2 regions of the Paenibacillus sp. EC2-1 genome follow, and region 1 is predicted to be linked to the other one. Evidence: a T-box and tRNA genes for the amino acid it is inferred to sense, from the RefSeq annotation. Region 1 holds a T-box; the other holds one or more tRNA genes.
The links. A T-box is a leader RNA that pairs with one kind of tRNA and senses whether it is charged. The one in region 1 lies ahead of ACK8P5_RS06500 (valine--tRNA ligase), so its partner is inferred to be a tRNA-Val.
Positions count from the first base shown of each region.

Region 2: it encodes a tRNA-Val, which carries the amino acid that the T-box ahead of ACK8P5_RS06500 (valine--tRNA ligase) is inferred to sense. The anticodon was not compared.

Region 1 is NZ_CP186006.1:1,391,004-1,397,448, forward strand. It holds gene hemB (porphobilinogen synthase) at 1-243, shown strand, start outside; gene hemL (glutamate-1-semialdehyde 2,1-aminomutase) at 284-1,579, shown strand; gene ACK8P5_RS06490 (RluA family pseudouridine synthase) at 1,576-2,490, shown strand; gene ACK8P5_RS06495 (LysM peptidoglycan-binding domain-containing protein) at 2,670-4,070, shown strand; T-box leader at 4,268-4,552, shown strand; gene ACK8P5_RS06500 (valine--tRNA ligase) at 4,657-6,445, shown strand, end outside.
Region 2 is NZ_CP186006.1:1,749,768-1,756,212, forward strand. It holds gene ACK8P5_RS08120 (recombinase family protein) at 1-1,135, opposite strand, end outside; tRNA gene ACK8P5_RS08125 (tRNA-Val) at 1,338-1,409, shown strand; gene ACK8P5_RS08130 (hypothetical protein) at 1,560-1,823, shown strand; gene ACK8P5_RS08135 (GNAT family N-acetyltransferase) at 2,135-2,578, shown strand; gene ACK8P5_RS08140 (DUF3892 domain-containing protein) at 2,675-2,911, opposite strand; gene ACK8P5_RS08145 (MBL fold metallo-hydrolase) at 2,986-3,723, opposite strand; gene ACK8P5_RS08150 (copper amine oxidase) at 3,964-4,527, shown strand; gene ACK8P5_RS08155 (DUF1292 domain-containing protein) at 4,615-4,932, shown strand; gene ACK8P5_RS08160 (aminotransferase class I/II-fold pyridoxal phosphate-dependent enzyme) at 4,999-6,445, opposite strand, start outside.

The DNA of each region.
Region 1 (6,445 bases):
ATGGTTAAACCAGCGCTTGCTTATCTGGACGTTGTGAGATTGCTAAGAGATCAATTTGATTTGCCGTTAGTAGCTTATAACGTGAGCGGCGAATATTCGATGGTTAAAGCTGCTGCTCAGCAAGGCTGGATTAATGAACAGGCAATCGTAATGGAGATGCTGACAAGCATGAAGCGGGCTGGTGCAGATATTATCATTACGTATTTCTCTAAGGATGCAGCAAGCTGGATTCGTAATCGTTAATTAATAGTTTTGTCTTTTGGGACAGATAGGAGTGTCAACAATGAGCCAAGGTATTCGTAAGGAAGAAGCTTCACGTGTTGCCTTTGAAGAGGCAAAACAATATATTCCAGGCGGTGTTAATAGTCCGGTAAGGGCTTTTAAATCGGTAGGATTGACACCAATTTATATGGAGCGCGGTGAAGGAAGCCGCGTGTTTGATATCGATGGCAACAGCTTTCTCGACTATGTCGGATCCTGGGGACCGCTCATTATGGGTCATGCACATCCGGAGGTCGTTGAGGCATTACGGGACACGGCCACTAGAGGTACAAGCTTTGGAGCTCCAACTTTATTAGAGACAGAAATGGCCAAGCTGGTATGTGAGCGTGTACCATCCATCGAGATTGTTCGGATGGTGAACTCCGGAACGGAAGCAACGATGAGTGCAATTCGTCTTGCTCGAGGTTATACGGGGCGAAGCAAAATTATTAAATTCGAAGGCTCTTACCATGGGCATGCGGATAGTTTGCTGATCAAAGCGGGTTCTGGTATTGCTACACTTGGGTTGCCTGACAGTCCCGGTGTACCAGAAGCTGTAGCAACGAATACGATTGCGGTTCCATATAATGACCTAGAATCTGTACAGCTTGCATTTGAACGTTTTGGTAGCGAGATCGCTGCAGTTATTGTAGAGCCTGTAGCTGGAAATATGGGCGTTGTTCCTCCGCAAGATGGGTTCCTAGAAGGCCTTAGGAAAGTTACGACGGACCATGGAAGCCTACTTATTTTTGATGAGGTTATGACTGGCTTCCGTGTAGATCTGAACTGTGCACAAGGTCGATTTGGAGTTACACCGGATTTGACTTGCCTTGGCAAAGTAATCGGTGGAGGTCTTCCAGTCGGTGCTTACGGCGGTAAACGCGAGATTATGGATCAGATTGCCCCTGCGGGACCGATATATCAGGCTGGGACACTAAGTGGTAACCCACTGGCTATGGCGGCAGGCTATACAACACTGAAACTGCTGACTCCTGCAATCTACGATCAATTGGAACAGCGAGGGGCTCAGCTTCAAGCTGGACTAGAGCGAAATGCTCGAGAGTTCGGAATACCGCTCTCTATTAATCGTGTTGGGTCTATGGTGTGTCCATTCTTTACGGATCAGAAAGTCTTCAATTTTGAAACAGCGAAGACTAGCGACTTGGATTTATTCCGTCGTTATTTTGCAGCGATGATTCATGAGGGGATTAGTGTTCCTCCATCCCAGTTCGAAGGAATGTTCATCTCGGCTGCACATACGGAGGAAGACATTGAAGCGACAATTGAAGCGAACTACAATGCCTTCAAAAGTCTATGAGCTATCAAGGAAACTGGGTTCGCCGTGGTGAATGGTTGGAGATGACGCCCGGCAAGGTATTGACGAGTCAATCCGATCGAGAGGAAGCGACAATGAAGTGGCTTCTTGAACAGGTTGGTATGCCGGAGAAGCTACTTAGAAAGCTACAACACAGTGATGGTATTCAGTGGAGAGGTGATCGACTTCGTTTGGCATTATTTCCGCCACGAGAAGCGGGGTTTGAGCCGATGTGGAGCGATATTGAGATTTTGTATGAGGATGATTTCTGTCTTGTTGTGAACAAGCCTGCGGGTATGGCTGTCCATCCGGATGACCGTGGTAGTGAGATTACACTGAATCATGCTGTTGCAGCCTATTATGAAGCCTCCGGAGTGGAAGCGGCTGTTCGTCATATTCATCGACTCGATAAAGACACAACAGGACCAGTACTGTATGCCAAGAATGAATATGCTCAGCTCAAACTAGATGAAGCGATGCGCCAAAAAGAGATTGTTCGGATCTATGCAGCCTTGGTTCAAGGACGCGTGTCACCGGACCTTAAGGTTATTGATCTACCTATCGGTAAAGACAGGCATCATGGACAGCGCCGCAGAGTGTCATTAACCGGTCAGGCCGCCATTACACATATCCTTGAAGCTGAGGTATATAGGGAGTCCAGTTTGTTGTATCTGAGCTTGGAGACGGGAAGGACACATCAGATTCGCGTTCATTTGAGTCATATGGGACATGCAATACTCGGAGATTCGCTGTATGGGGGATATTCAGTTAGCTTTGGCCGACAGGCTCTGCACGGAGCGAAGCTTAGCTTTTCCCATCCGTTCACTGGTGAAGTCATTCAGGTCGTTGCACCTTGGCCAGAGGATCTTCTTCAGCTGAAGGAAGAACAGGCGAGTAAGCTTTTTCGGAAATAGAGACCGTTTTTAAACGGTCTTTTTTCTTTTTTAGAGAATTGAGCCTTCATTTTGTATATGATGCCTGTAAAAAAGTCATGCTCCCCCAATTTCGGCATATAGATAAGTTGAGTGACAAAAATGGGGCTCATGCCGCGGAATAGTCCGCGGATAGTATATGCCGAAAGGAGGACATTCCCGTGTTCGACCAGTCCTACGGATTACGGTTTGATATTTATGAACGCATTATTTTATCGGAAGATCTGCCGGGAATTGAAGAGCTGGAAGAGGTTGAATTAATTCCTCATATTCAGGTGATCAGTCAGGAGGAACAGGCGACTCTTCGCGGTCATCTGCTCTTAGCAGGTCTGTATAAAGGCGACAGCGAAGCGGGTGAGTCCGAACCATTGGAGCATTGGATACCAGTTGAAATTACGGTTCCTATGAACAGAGTATCTTCGCTGGATGAAATTGCCGTGGAAATTGAAAATTTTGATGTTGATTTGTTGTCTACCCGAAGTTTGAATATTACCGGTGTTCTCTCGTTGAAAGGTATTCAAGCTGCTGTTCAAGGAACGAATGATCTTTCTTGGAACGATGAAGAAATTACGGTGGTACATGCTCCTGAAACTTATCCTGAACAACCCTTTGGTTATGACGGGGGAAATCGACAGCAAGTGGATGATCCGGCAGCATATCCATCCTATCCAACCTATCCATTCGTTCAAGGTCAGGATGTGTATGCTCAAGAGCAGATTTCGGGTTCTGATGGAGATAAGTCAATTAACGAGCGGTATGAGGACTCCCAAACGGGGCAATATCAAGAGAGACCTGGTTCTGGGTTTCAGTCTGAATACGATAGCCATGCGGAGTTCGCTAAGTTAGAAAGTGCTGATAGCGCGCCAAGAGAGCAGTTACATAGAGAGCAGGAATCGGAGCTGTTTATAACCGCTCAACCTGTAGAACAACCTGTGTCAGATCCTGTAGCTGCGCCACAGCCACAAAGTATAACGGATTCAAACCCTAATGTCTGGAACTTTGAACGCGTTGAAAAAGCGGATATTAGTGGGTATCCAGGTATCGCGGAAGATCGAGTTGAAGACACTGAACAGCCTATTGCGCATGATGAGACAGGGGAGTTATCCGAAGAGAAACTGGATATTACCGGTGTTCAAGAAACGGCATTTATTTCAGAAGATACTTCAGATCAGGAGGAACCTCCTTCAAAGCCAGAACTTAAAGTTGCTTTCAGCACCAAGAACAGCACTGTAGACAGTACGTCAGGCGTTGGATTTTCATCTCTGTTGAGTTCAAGCCGAACAGTTCAGGAGCAGCAAGAGATTGCAGCGCGTGATGTAGAGGAACCGATCGCAGAATCAGCGGAGCAGCTTACAGTTGAGGATGTTCAGTGGAAGTCTCTATTTCTTGGAAGCAGACAGGAAGAGAAACCATTTCGTAAAGTTCGATTATGTATCGTACAGCGTGAAGAGACGATTGACGTAATTGCGGAGAGATATCAATTGAGTCCTAGGGAGTTATTACTTTATAACCGTATGTCAGAACAAAGCGTTGAAGAAGGCCAGGTTCTTTATATTCCTTGATTTTCTTGGAAAACGTTTGATAACGGAAATAAGCAGGTAGGTCGCTTAAGGGTTACCCTTGAGCGGCCTATTTGCTTTTTTTAGTGCTTTGTGGTGATATATTGACTATCCACCCAGAGCAAGTTATAGTTGACTATAGTCAACTTAAACATATTGGAATACAATATGGTAATACTGTATATAGCATTTGCAAATTACAAACAACTGTGAACGGGAAGAGTAGGAAGAAATGGCCTTCAGAGAGCGGAATTGCAGCGCTGAGAGATTCCGCAGGAACCAATCTTGCGAAAAGTCGCCCCGGAGTTGCTTGCTTGAACTTCAGCTCATGATAATCATGAACGAAGATAGAGCATGCCGGCTGCAGCCGTTACCTGTGTAAAGTGTCGCAACACTTGGAGTTGCCTGGATTAAAGGCATTCTAGAACGAAGTGGTGCGAAACAAAGGTGGTACCGCGAGAGAACAACAGTCTTTCGTCCTTTGAGGACGAAAGGCTTTTTTTGTTTCTAATGAAAAAGTTCCAAGTAGTGCAAGCGGCTAAAATTATTCTGTATGGCAATGCTGACTAAGTAACGGAGGTACGAGATTATGGAGCAAAAGGAAAATCAAACCTCGGCACAAATGCCGACCACTTATGATCCGAAGGCAGCAGAACAAAAATGGTATACCTATTGGAAAGAAGGCGGTTATTTTAAAGCGGGTCAGCGTCCGGACGCCGAGCCTTATACGATTGTAATACCACCGCCAAATGTTACCGGTATGCTTCATATTGGTCATGCGTTGGATTTCACACTGCAAGATATCCTCATTCGTGTTAAGCGGATGCAGGGCTATGATGCACTTTGGCTTCCAGGCTCAGACCATGCGGGAATTGCTACCCAAACCAAGGTTGAGCAGAAACTGCGTGAGCAGGGAATTACTCGTTATGATCTGGGGCGTGAGAAGTTCCTGGAGAAAGTATGGGAATGGAAAGAGCAGTACGCGAATACGATTCGAGATCAATGGTCCAAAATGGGGCTTTCCCTCGACTATTCCAGAGAGCGGTTCACCCTGGATGAGGGACTGTCTAAAGCGGTTCGTGAAGTGTTCGTGAAGTTTTATGACAAAGGCCTTATCTACCGCGGTAAACGTATTATTAACTGGGATCCTGCAGCACGTACTGCATTATCTGATATCGAGGTTGAATATAAGGAAGTTCAGGGTCATTTGTACCATCTGACCTATCCGTTGAAAGATGGTAGCGGCAGTATTACCGTTGCGACTACTCGTCCAGAAACGATGCTCGGCGATACAGCTGTAGCTGTTCACCCAGCGGATGAAAGATATAAGGATATGATTGGTAAAACATTAATCCTGCCTATTATCGGACGTGAAATTCCAGTCATTGCAGATGAATATGTTGAGAAGGATTTTGGTAGTGGCGCTGTGAAAATCACACCTGCTCATGACCCGAATGACTTTGAAATGGGGCTTCGCCATGACCTGCCTCAAATTACGGTTATGGATGAAACAGGTACAATGAACAATCATGCTGGTAAGTATGAAGGAATGGATCGCAGTGATTGCCGTAAGCAAATCGTAGCGGATCTGAAAGAGTCTGGTGTACTTATTAAAATTGAAGATCACGTTCATCAGGTAGGTCATAGTGAGCGTAGCGGTGCTGTTGTTGAGCCGTATCTGTCAACGCAGTGGTTCGTTAAAATGCAGCCTTTGGCAGAAAGAGCGATTGAAGCTCAAAAGTCAGGTGAAGGTGTTAATTTTGTACCTGAACGCTTTGAGAAAACATACCTTCAGTGGATTGAGAATGTACGTGACTGGTGTATTTCACGTCAGCTTTGGTGGGGGCATCGTATCCCAGCTTGGTATTGTGAAGACTGCGGTGAAGTTCATGTAGCCCATAATGATGTTGAAGCTTGCTCCAAATGCGGAAGCAAGAACATGAAGCAAGACGAGGATGTACTGGATACTTGGTTCAGTTCTGCACTATGGCCGTTTTCGACTTTGGGATGGCCCGAAGATACAGAGGATCTCAAACGTTATTATCCGACCAGCGTTCTAGTTACGGGTTATGACATCATCTACTTCTGGGTAGCTCGTATGATATTCACGGCACTTGAATTTACAGATGAGAAGCCATTTAAAGACGTTCTTATGCACGGGCTGGTTCGTGATGCTGATGGTAAGAAGATGTCAAAATCACTTGGCAACGGTGTAGATCCGCTGGATGTTATTGAGAAGTATGGTACCGATGCTATGCGCTATATGATTTCAACAAGCAGCACACCAGGTCAAGACCTTCGTTTCCGCTGGGAACGGGTAGAGCAAGCACGGAATTTTGCTAACAAAATTTGGAACGCATCTCGCTTTGCGCTAATGA
Region 2 (6,445 bases), 360 kb from region 1:
CGGAAAAGGTGGATTGCCCTGTACATTCAGTTTTTCCTTGAAGTTTTCCAGAACATCTATAGCTTTTGTTGTGATTGTATTTTACTATCTGTCCATCTGCTGTCTTGTATTTATTAACAAATGTTGTAGTGGTGAGTCTAGATTTACAACAGCCGCATCTTGCCAAACCGATAAATAGAAGAGAACCTCTAGTGTTCATTTGATTATTATCGTCACTACTATAAACTTTGGGATTACGTTTCTTTCTGATTTCTTGAACTCTTTCCCAAACCTCAGTATTGATTATTACAAGATCAGGTAAAACAGGGGAGAAGGTTTGCGTGTCTACATTTCGATATCGCATAACTCCTTTGTATATTGGATTTTTTAATATTACATTTATTGTGGCTGCTCCCCATTTTATAGCCTTTTTGGCAGGAATGTTATTTTCATTTAGATACTTTGCAATTCTTAATTGTCCATAACCCTCATCATGAACTAATTCGTATATTTTTTTTACGACCAAAGCTTCTTCTATATCAACAACCAAATTAATTAATGACTTCCCTCTTTTATTGACATTTCCAGAGTCTACCCCCTTGTATCCATAGGGAATACTTCCTCCTCTAAATATACCATCCTCAACCATTTGAGTATGTTTTTCATTGACTCTTTCAGAGGTTTTCCTGCTTTCATTGCTTGACTGCCAAAACCTAAGATAATTCATCAGTCTATCGCTAATTTGTTCAATCTTTTGCTGTCCCTCTAGAACGGACCACATCTCAATACCTTGGTTTACAAACCATTCTAAAACATATGGAGTTTCATCTTCTATTCTTCCAAGCCGATCAAACATGAATACTAAAAGAACATCAAATAAACCTTTTTCTGCGTCTTGCCTAGCCTGTTGTATTACATCGCGATTTGCGATGGAGACTTTAAAACCAGAAACGCCCTTTTCCGTATATTCTTTAACTAATTTCCACCCATCTTGTTTCTCAATGAAACTTCTACAGGCTCTCTGTTGCATTGGAATTTCATCATCATCAAGCTGGCTTTTCATTGAAACGCGATATAAAGTAGCGACTCTTTTATTTAATTTATTTTTTTTGTCATTCACATTCACCATATCTTTTTTCTGTCCTTTCTTTAACATATTAAATATCTAGTTTTACATGTAAAAATCTTATACCCTAAATATTCCAATTACAAGAAGAGAATATAGAAGTTTTCAGATGAGGAATCGTCAAGAAAAAATTTCAGGAAAGACATTTGATGAGGTAAATGTAATAATTTAGTTTATATGTAATTTACACTTGTCAAATTTAAGGATTACATGTTATTATTACTTACGTTGTTGGACGGTAGCTCAGCGGGAGAGCACTGTCTTGACAGGGCAGGGGTCATGGGTTCGATCCCCATCCGTCCAATTTTAGAAAACGCCATTTTGTAGATTAAGTCTACAAAATGGCGTTTTCTACTTATTAATGATGCTAGTGTCAATTGTTTTCTCGTTATAAAATAAGAAGTTCCGGTTCACACTATGGAAAGCATGATTTTCCATAAGGAGTGAAGATAACATGTGCGTAAGTAAGCATCTTAGAGACGGTGTAATAAGGATTTGTACTATATTATTGTCTGTCCTCTTATTTAGCGGCTGCAGCATACCTTCAAGAAATGTGGAGCCTGAGAATATCAAGCCGATGACATCGCCAGTGATGATCCATGTGTATGAACGTTCAGTAGAGAAGGATGTATACTCATCTGATGGAAGACGTGGAGAAAAAATCATTCCAGAGCCTTCACTGGAGACGCAAGATCATTTACAAGACGTAGTACATTAATCAGCACAGGTAGAATGTATTATTTATAAAAACCGTCGACCATAAAGGGTTGACGGTTCTTGGTATGTTTCTTATTCCTCATCCCATTTTCGAGAATAGCCTTTTTTGATGGTATAGAACATGGGATAAATCAATATTACGGATATGATGATTGCCCAAAAAATCGTGCCTCCAATACCGATGCCCGACAGCCCCTTTCCAAATTAATCTAATTTGATTTTACTATACAAGAAAACTAAAGTTTTGTATAATAATTCAACTTGATCCGGCGAGATATGCAGGAAATTTTTTGATTGATGAGGTGTTTAATTATGGCAGCAGAGATCATAAATGTGACAACAATGGAACAGTTACGTGAAGCGCTGGATATTCGTATGGAAGTATTTGTACAGGAACAGAAGGTGCCAGCAGACTTAGAGATCGATGAGTATGACACGCTGGATGCTGATGCTTTTCATATACTTATTAAATATGATGGAGAGTATGCCGCTACAGGCAGGGTTACATATTACAACAAAGACTCTGCCAAAATGCAGCGTATCGCCGTACGCAAAGATTTTCGTTCCAAGGGACTCGGCCGGGTGCTGTTAATGGCTATGGAAACACAGGCGCGGGAACTGAAGCTTGTATATTCTGTATTGGATGCACAGTGTCAAGCAGAAGGTTTTTATAATAAACTTGGTTACGTTGCGATTTCGGATGAACCTTTCGATGATGCTGGTATTCCGCATGTGCGGATGAAAAAAGAACTATAAGATCTTATTGCATAATCTAAAGACCCCGAACTTGAAGTTCGGGGTCTTTTTACGCTTAATACTTCATTTATTACTTCATCTATGATGAAGAGTTAGTTAGAATATCGGCAAATTATCCAAGTTGTTATTAGGATCGCCATCCGCATTGGACCGTAGATGCATTTCATCATCTCGTCCTCGGAATACGTTTAGATTTTTAATTTCTTTGTTTTGGACCATTTGCTGAGCTGTTTTATAATCGACGACATTGCCTGTGTTTAGCTTTAATTGAATGATGTCACCATCACCATTTTTTCTTACGGCCACGACTTCTGCTTGTTGATCTTGGTTCATATTGTATCGCCTCCCGTACATAATATCCCCGAGGCAATTGGATTTCTATTCATTATTTCTTAAATTATATAGTTTCAAAGCTCATAAAGACGATGTTGTTCAAGGAATTTCATGACATGGGTTTGACCTAGGTAGTTCTGCATGTTGTCTCCGTAATGCATGAGATAAATCTGCTGCTGGATGTACTCAGGTAGGCTCAAAAGCTCCTGCAGTGTTGTGTGCACCTCACCTCGCCCTTCAAGCTGGCATTCATGCAAAATCACCTCACATCCGCGCTCATTTATTAATTGGGCGAGGAGTCCAGGGGTGAAGATCATATCCGCACTGTAGAAAATACGTTCATTAAAGTAAATGGAGTAACTATCTTTCCCGGGAATGTGCTGTGTGTGGATAAGCTCTGCTCGTATGCCAGGTGAGATGTCCACGGCAACTCCTGCTCTCAAAGGACGCACATCAAAAATATCTTCAAGACAGGTGATGTATCCTTCCTGGAACAATCCACCTCGTAAGGTGTTATCCCACAGAGGTGTCACGAGGGTCTCTGCTATATATAAAGGAAGTTTTCGATTGTACATCATTTTCAACTTGAATGCTAATTCCTCCAGTCCACCAACATGATCTGCATGAATGTGTGTGATCAGAACAGCATCAACGAATTCGAAAGAGCGGCCTAATTGATGCAGTGCCATAGGTGCTGTCACACCGCAATCCAGAAGAAGGGTGAAGCTTTTATCAAAGATAAGCGCGTTATTGTTATAGTATGTTTTTGCGAAGGCACTCCCAGTACCTAACATTTGTAATTGTAGCTTCAATGAACTCAACCTCCAGGTGATTAATATGTAAGGTAATAGGTATTAACTATATCTTAACGAATTCTATGTTTATTTACACCGGGTATTCATCAAAAAGTGTCATATAGAACCAAGGTACTAACCAGCGATGCTATAAGTAACAAAAAATTGCCAGGGAATTCAATTTTTTGCGCAACTTTGTTTTTTAGCTTGTAGTATAACCATATAACAACTAGAAAAAGTATACGGAGGTTTGTTTATATGAAATTAAAATGGAAAAAGGTAATGGCCTGCACTTTATTAATTTCGTTACTCGGTGGCAGCTCACTGCTGTTTGCAGATTCATTTAATGAACAAGTTCGAGTATGGATGAATGGCAAGGAATTGAGTGATGGCGGGTACTTAATTGATAACAAAACATATATCCCGGTTCGAGATATTGATGGCGCGGTGAATTGGGACAAAAAGAGCGGAAGAGTGGATGTTATTAAACCTAATGTACATATTTTTCTGTTTAAAGGAGATACTGCATTCGGAAATGTTAACCGGGGCAAGTTGAAATTCAATGTATTTAGCCAGATCGACACTTTAAATGCAGATATACATTCTGTGAAAGTGGCCATATCGGATCCCTCCGGAAAAGTGAAAGATATTCAAACCCAGGAAATGAAAAATAACAACAGTGACAATTTCTGGTTCCGAACGTATGACTTCACCTACGATTTCAATACAATCGGTAAATATTCCGTCGGTTTTTATATTAAAACTTCCGCTGATTCGGCTTTTGTGAAAGTGGCTGAGAAAGTAATCACTGTTCTCAAGTGAAGTAATAGCAATGGTAAATTGACCTAGTTATTCTTCCGTGTTACCATACGGAAGTATGATAATTTAACTGAAGTGAGGTATTTTTTAATGAGCGATCACAAACATGAACACGGAGCTGACTGTGGCTGCGGTCACGATCATGACCACGACCATGAACACGAAGAGTTCGTGCTTACATTGACGGACGAGCAAGGCAATGATGTAGAAATGGTACTCGTAGAGACATTTGATGTCGGCGAGAAATTGTACGCACTACTTCTTGAGCGTGAGAATCCAGGAGCAGATGGCGTCATTCTTCGTATGGAAGAAGAGAACGAGGAAATGGTTCTTTACAATATCGAAGATGAAGAAGAATGGAATGCAGTTGAAGCAGCTTATAACGAGCTTGTAGCAGCTCAAGAATAGTATTTGTTCAACAGCAAAGACCCCGGTGCGTCCACACTGGGGTCTTTGCTGTTTGGTCCCTATTTTTTAGAATATTGGATCTGCTTCAACGATTACTTTGACGTTCTGAATACTGCGATCTTCCGGTCCTTTAACAGGAAGTCCCACATCCACATGGTCTATAATATAATCGATATTATCCTGCGAGATTACCTCACCCGGCAGTAGGATGGGAATTCCTGGGGGATATACATAGATGAATTCAGCAATTATCCGTCCTGCAGATTCCTTAAACGGTACGACTTCCGTATCTCCATAAAAAGCATCTCTTGGAATCAAGGAAAGCTGAGGAATCTCTGGTATTTTTACGATAAGTTCATTAATCTCATTTACATTATTGTAAGTCTTGGACATATCACGTAGCGCAGTAAGCAGTATTTCAATGGACTCAGAAGTATCCCCTGGGGTAACCAAGCACAAGATATTGTACATATCGCTAAGCTCGACTTCAATATTGTAATGTTCACGTAGCCAGTTTTCCGTTTCATATCCGGTAATACCTAGATGGCGTACATGAATCGTTAATTTAGTAGGGTCATAACTGTATGCGGCCTCTCCGCCAAGGATGTCTTCACCAAAACAGTATAATCCTTCGATTTCGTTAATAGCAGCACGAGCATATTGTGCAAGCTCAATCGCTTTGGCAGCCATTTCACGACCGTTCACTGCTAAATTACGACGAGATGTATCAAGCGATGCTAATAAAATGTATGAGGTTGAGGTGGTTGTCAACATACTGATAATCGTCTGGATCCGGAAAGGATTAACATAACCATTCTTCGTATTCACATTAAGGACAGAGCTTTGAGTCATGGAACCACCCAGCTTATGGACACTCGTAGCAGCCATGTCGGCACCTGCTTGCATCGCTGACATCGGGAGGTCCTCATGGAAGTGTATCAGCACACCGTGCGCCTCATCAACCAATACAGGGACGTTAAAGCTATGGGCGAGGTCTACAATTTCTTTCAGATTAGCACTTACCCCGAAATAGGTAGGGTTAATGACGAGAACAGCTTTCGCATCAGGATGTCTTTTCAGAGCTTTACGCACAGAGCTAATCGTAATTCCGTGGTCGATTCCTATATTTGAGTCTTGTGCCGGCGATATAAATACAGGTTTAGCACCTGAATAAATAATGGCGGACATGACGGATTTATGAATATTCCGAGGAACGATAATTTTGTCCCCTGGAGAACAAACTGTCATGATCATGGTCATGATCGCTCCGCTTGTTCCTTGAACACTAAAAAAGGTGTAGTCAGCACCAAATGCATCGGCAGCAAGTTGCTGTGCTTCTGCAATAACACCCGTCGGTTGATGAAGGTCGTCCAATGGGGCAATATTAATTAAGTCTATTGAAAGTGCATTATCCCCTATGAATTCCCGGAATTCGGCATCTGTACCGAGTCCTTTCTTATGTCCCGGAATGTGAAACTGTACGGGATTCTTGGCCGCATGTTCTTTAAGCGCG